DNA from 2 places in the Exiguobacterium sp. s7 genome. Region 1 is predicted to be linked to the other one. Evidence: riboswitches for the same ligand, from Rfam matches in the RefSeq annotation. Region 1 holds a riboswitch; the other holds the start of a gene.
The links. Region 1 has a riboswitch for FMN ahead of KNP79_RS02910 (ECF transporter S component). Riboswitches for the same ligand answer to the same signal wherever they lie in the genome.

Region 1 (3,116 bases):
GAAGCGCCAACCGCTTTCCAAAATAGCGTGAGCCACCGAAAATCAATACTTTTCTCATCGTCCCTGCCCCTCCTACATGAAATGACATCTCTTTTCATTTTCCCTTGCATCCTCTCGACTAATCTCCCACACCCTTGAATATTTTTGTTATTCTTATATATATAGAGAAGAAAGAGGCGAGACGCATGCATCAGATCACATTAGAAAAAGGATGGTCGTGTGAATTACCGACACAATATGCCATTTACCAAAGCTTATCGGACTTCAGCCGTTACTCGGTCCTTGACCAAGAGGAAGAGAGCGTCTGTTCATTCCGCATCACGAACGACACGTGTAAAATCACAGCGTTTCGTCCTTGGCAACATCAAATCGAGTTAGACGCGGCTTCGAAACTCATTCGATTAATTCTGATTGAAGAGACAGACTGAATACAAAAAAGGCCAATCATGAGGCATGATTGGCCTTTCGTTTAGCAATCCCCAGGTGTCCCGGCGTTCGATGCCGTCCGGAAACTCGAGCCACAACCGCACGTGGCGATGGCGTTCGGATTTTTAATCGTGAAGCCGCCTCCTAGCATCGACTGCTTATAGTCAATCTCGAGACCGTCGACGACCCCGTGATCGGCTTCCGCGACGATGACACGGACACCATAGTGGTCAAACTGAACGTCCTTGTCTGTCTTATCCTCATCAAACCCCATCCTGTAAGACAGGCCGGTACACCCGCCCCCTTGCACTTTGATCCGCAAGTACTGGTCGTCGGGGCGTTCGGTCTGTTTCATCATATCGATGACTTGTAATGCGGCTGATTCTGTCAAATGAATCATCTGAACTCCTCCTTCGTTATCTTAACTTCAAGTCAACTGACTTGAGATTTTGTGAAATATCTTGTATAACTAAACTGTAACAAAAAAAATTAAATCGTTCCATCTTCGGGGCAGGGTGAAATTCCCGACCGGCGGTATTGAAGACAAGTTCTTCTCAGCCCGTGAGCGAGCAAGGCGTTGCTTGCTGATTTCGTGAGATTCGAAAGCCGACAGTAAAGTCTGGATGGGAGAAGATGGCGGCATCCGACCGATATCCGGATGTTTTCTTCGGCGTGGTCTAAACACCGATGAGAACATCTGTTTCGTATGCGCGTAAACTCTCCCGATTGTTTGATACAATCGGGTTTTTCTATGCGACGGGTGCCATTCATCAAGGAGCGACAAAAGGAGAGATTTTGATGAAAACAACGCGCAACAAACGATTGACAACACTGGTGACGCTATCGATGCTCGGGGCCATTTCTTTTGTCCTCATGCTCTTTAACTTCCCGCTGCCTTTCCTACCCCCGTTCCTAAAAGTGGATTTCAGTGACATTCCCGCGCTCGTCGCCGGGATCGTGTTCTCCCCACTCGCAGGCGTCGTGGTCGTCGCTCTAAAAAACGTCCTCTACTATGTCTTCAACGGTGGCGGCGTTCCGGTCGGTGAAGTCGCGAACTTCTTTGCAGGTGTCGCCTTCATGTATCCGGTCGCATGGTTCTACCATAAACGTAAAACGAATAAAGCGCTCGCTTCAGGCCTCGTGGCCGGTACGATCACGATGGCACTCAGCTTGGCGATCTTGAACTATTTGCTCATCTTACCAGCCTACGCGTTCTTCTTCGGCATGACCGAGATGGCGCAACCGGCAGTCAAAACGGACCTCGTCCTATACGGTATCTTGCCGTTCAACTTCATTAAGGCCTTGTTGATCAGCGCCTTGTTCGTCCCACTCTTCCTCAAATTGAAGCCGTGGATCGAACGTCAGCGCATGCAACTTCAAGCGTAACTGACAAGCACCTAGACCCCGGTCTAGGTGCTTTTTGTATAGGTACGCTATGCTAATGAGAGAATAGGAGGAGATGGATTGAACACGACTGAAGATGAGACCCATTTTTTAGAGACTGATGTGGAACTGATGCGTCTGTTGACAATCGTCGCTTCGCTCGGTTTACCCGATTGGTGGATTTGTGCCGGATACGTGCGGGCAAAAATATGGGATGACGCGCACGGCTACGAAGTACCGACGCCTACCGAGGACGTCGATGTCATCTACTTTGACCGATCTCACATCGACGAGGCGATTGAAAAACAGTATGAGGCACAACTGCACGACCTGTTACCGAACGTCCCTTGGTCGGTCAAAAACCAGGCCCGCATGCATCGGGTCAATCAATTGCCACCGTATCAATCTGCGGTCGACGCCTTGGCCCATTTCCCTGAGACGGTCACGGCCATCGGTGTCAGTCTTGATGCGGGCGGACGCTTGAAGCTGGCCGTCCCTTACGGTATTGACGACATAGTTAGACTACAGTTACGACCGACTCCGGACTTTGCGAACGACGCTTCACACCATCATGTTTATCGAGCCCGGATCAATAAAAAGAATTGGCAAGCCACTTGGCCGAGACTCCAAGAAGTGGATATACCTCGTCAGGGATGATAAACACTAGTGAAACCGACCGCCTTACGGTCGGTTTTTGCTGTTCATTCATAAACGTCGCAACGAAAAAGAGTGACCACCGAAGTGACCACTCTGAGTATACCGTGTTTGATTAGAGAAGAAGACCAGCGAGTGTCGCTGACATCAAGTTGGCAAGCGTACCTGCGAGAATCGCGAGGACACCCATGCGCGCGATGTCGTTCCGACGGTTCGGCGCCATTCCACCAAGACCACCGAGAAGGATGGCGAGTGATGAGATGTTGGCGAATCCACAGAGTGCGAACGCGATCATAGCTTCCGTACGTGCCGAGAGGTCACCAGAACCGATGATTGGTGCGAATTCAGAGAAAGCGACGAATTCGTTCAACACGAGTTTTTGTCCGAGGAAGCTACCGAATTGAACAGCATCTGCCCATGGCACACCAATCACGAATGCGAGCGGTGCGAACACATAACCAAGAATCAATTGAAGCGTGAGGCCGTCGAAACCGAACAAGCCACCGATTCCACCGAGAATCAAGTTAACGAGCGCGATCAATGAAACGAAGGCGAGAAGCATCGCACCGACGTTCAAAGCAAGGAAGAGACCGTCAGATGCACCGCGAGCGGCTGCATCGACGAAGTTCGCTGCCTTGTTCTCTTCATCTTCA
Region 2 (3,116 bases), on a different contig from region 1:
TTTCATCCCGAGTACCGTCTCACTGTACGTATGCGGGATGAGCGACAACGTGAACCCGCGTTCGGTGACATCAAATACCGTCAAGCTCGTCCCGTCGACCGAGATCGAACCTTTTGGGACGATATAGCGGAGGAGCGACGGCTCACAGCTGATGTCGACATAGACGGCGTTCGCGAGCGCCCGTTTTTTCACGATGCGCCCGACCCCGTCGACGTGACCCGAGACGAAATGGCCGCCGAAGCGTCCGTTCGTGGGCATGGCCCGCTCCAAGTTGACGTTCGTGCCGGGGCGGACCCCGTCGAGACTCGACGCTTTGAGCGTCTCCGGCATGACATCGACCGAGAAACTGTCACGGTCGAACGTCGTCACCGTGAGACAGATGCCGTTGACGGAGATGCTGTCACCGAGCTTCACGTCCTCGAGGACGACCTTCCCGCTCAGCGTGAGCCGAAGTGACGGACCGTTCCGTTTCACTGCCTTGACACTGCCAATCTCTTCAACGATTCCCGTGAACATCGGACTCCTCCTTTCGCATGATCAGTTTGATGTCGGTGCCGACCGTCTCGACCGATTGAACCTCATACCGTTCGACCGCATCGAGCGGCCCATCATGATGCGAACGGTAAAAACCGCCCTTGCCGCCGAATACGCGTGGCGACTGGTACATGACCCACTCGTCGACGAACTGTCCGTCCAAGAGTGAAGTGACGAGTGTCGGTCCCGCTTCGACGAGCATACGACCGATGCCGCGTGCGTAGACGTCTTGCAGGACAGCTTCGAGCGACGTATAGTCGGCAATTTCGACGCCATTCGCTGCCAGCGCGTCACGTTTTGTTTGGTCATCCGACGTCGTGTACAGAAGCACCGGTACGTCGTTTGCCGTCCGGACGAGCTGGCTCGAGAGCGGCGTACGCAACTCACGGTCGAGCACGATTCGGAGCGGTTGTGTCGTCTCGCGGTCGAGCCGAACGGTCAAGCCTGGGTCATCGGCGAGGACGGTGCCGACACCGGTCAAAACGGCGTCGACCGTCGCACGCAGTTCATGGACGTCCCGTCTGGCTGCTGTCCCGGTCACCCACTTGCTGTCACCGTGATCGAGCGCGACTTTGCCGTCGAGGCTCGTCGCCGTCTTCAAGATGACGTAAGGCCGCTTCGTCTCGAGTGAACGTAAGAACGCCGCATTGAGCGCCCGCGCCTCACGCTCGAGCAGCCCGACCTCGACGTCAATCCCGGCCGCTTTCAACCGAGCGATGCCGCGCCCTGCGACGAGCGGATTTGGGTCTTCCATCGCGATGACAACACGCTTGATGCCGGACTCGACGAGCAGGTCGGCACACGGCGGCGTCTTGCCGTAATGCGAGCACGGTTCGAGCGTGACGTACATCGTCGCACCGTAGGCGGCAGCGCCGGCCATGCGGATGGCGTGCACCTCGGCATGCGCTTCCCCGGCCTTCAAGTGAGCGCCGAACCCGACGACCCGGCCGTCTTTGACGACGACGGCGCCGACGCGCGGGTTGATGCCGGTCGATGAGGCGGACTTGGCCAATTGGATGGCTTGTTGCATGTACTGATTCATAATCTCCCTCCTTGTTTCGCACAAACAAAAAGACCTCAAGGAATGATCCTCAAGGTCTCGGTGGGAGGTGTCGGTCGTCATTTGGGCAAACCAAATAAGCGTTTTCTTTACAGAAAAACGTACGACGAACTACAGGTCGCGTGGACCTGTTCTGTTTCCTTCTCCCATCCAGACTATACTGTCGGCTCTAGAATCGCACTAGATCCACCGTTCGCACACGTGCGCCCGGGTCACGGACTTAAGGCTCGCGCCCATCACCGCCGGTTGGGACTTTCACCCGACCCCGAAGGAATATTTGTTTGTACGATTCCACTTTAGCGCAAAAATAAATCGATGGCAAAACGAAATGCGCAAAAAGGCACCGCTCGAGTGAGCAGCGCCTTCAGAATCATGCCAAGAATAGGACGACGAGGAGACCGACGATCCAGCAATAGAACGAGAAATACTTGAGCTCGCCTTTCGCCATGATGTGTTGGAACCATTTGAGCGAGATGGCCGTGAGCGCATACGAGGCGATGAACGCCAAGATGAGCGGTCCGAACAGTTCACGTGTTTCCGGATTCGTGAACAGCGCCGGTCCATCTAAAATCATCGTCCCGAGACTGACCGGGATGAATAAGAAGAACGAGAAGCGGAGGGCCGACTCTTGTTTGATGCCGAGGAGCATCGCCATGACGATTGTGGCGCCGGAGCGGCTGATCCCTGGAATGAGTGCGACCGCTTGAGCAAGTCCAATCAAAATCGCGTCGCGGAGCGTGATGCCGCCGTCCCCTTTGTTCCCGCGCATGTTGCGGATGAACCAGAGCGCGAGCCCGGTCAAGATGAGCGTGTAGCCGACCGTGGCGACTCCACCGAGCGTCTCCCCGATCCAATCACCGAACAAGACACCGAGCAAACCAGCCGGGACGGTCGCGACGAGCAAGAGCCCGATGAACTTGACATCGATCATCGTCTCGTCGCTGCGATCTTTCTTAAATAAGAACGTCCACAGACTGACGACGAGACGGACGACGTCTTTCCGATAAATCGTCAAGACGGCGAGCAGCGAGGCAAAGTTCACGAATATCTCGAACGAGAGTCCCGGCAGTTCGATATCGAACAGCTCTTGGAAGATGACCAAGTGACCGCTTGACGAAATCGGGATCGGCTCCGTGAAGCCTTGAATCAAACCGAGCAGTAAGTAGAACAACCATATTGTCATATCGTAATATCCTCTTTTCTTTTTTACATCAATTCCATTATTTTAGCAGACCGCCTATTCCACTGACCAGCCTTTCAAAAAAAATTCGTTATTTTCAAAACTTTCATTGATTAGTCTGAAAATTAAATTTATTATAGAAGAGTACTCAACTGGTGCAACGGTGATGACCCCATTGGCCAGTTGGGTACTTTTTCGTACAGAATATGACATTTACGCCATCATAAAACTTTTTGTTTACAATTGAACCCATTTAATATTAAATTTGTAATAGAACTGTTACCATTTTTTCAAAGTGTAACCAGGGCTTTAGACCTATCGGTTTATAAAATCGGTTTAAAA

Region 2: it holds a riboswitch for FMN, as region 1 does, so the genes downstream of both, ribD (bifunctional diaminohydroxyphosphoribosylaminopyrimidine deaminase/5-amino-6-(5-phosphoribosylamino)uracil reductase RibD) here and KNP79_RS02910 (ECF transporter S component) in region 1, are expected to answer to the same signal.

The regions. Positions count from the first base shown of each region.
Region 1 is NZ_JACSLO010000002.1:61,765-64,880, reverse strand. Features, by position in the region: gene KNP79_RS02925 (NAD-dependent epimerase/dehydratase family protein) at 1-58, opposite strand, end outside; gene KNP79_RS02920 (hypothetical protein) at 186-428, shown strand; gene KNP79_RS02915 (HesB/IscA family protein) at 470-826, opposite strand; FMN riboswitch at 924-1,065, shown strand; gene KNP79_RS02910 (ECF transporter S component) at 1,225-1,812, shown strand; gene KNP79_RS02905 (nucleotidyltransferase family protein) at 1,942-2,466, shown strand; gene KNP79_RS02900 (NupC/NupG family nucleoside CNT transporter) at 2,579-3,116, opposite strand, start outside.
Region 2 is NZ_JACSLO010000006.1:82,312-85,427, forward strand. Features, by position in the region: gene ribE (riboflavin synthase) at 1-516, opposite strand, end outside; gene ribD (bifunctional diaminohydroxyphosphoribosylaminopyrimidine deaminase/5-amino-6-(5-phosphoribosylamino)uracil reductase RibD) at 497-1,576, opposite strand; FMN riboswitch at 1,729-1,871, opposite strand; gene KNP79_RS09320 (undecaprenyl-diphosphate phosphatase) at 1,965-2,777, opposite strand.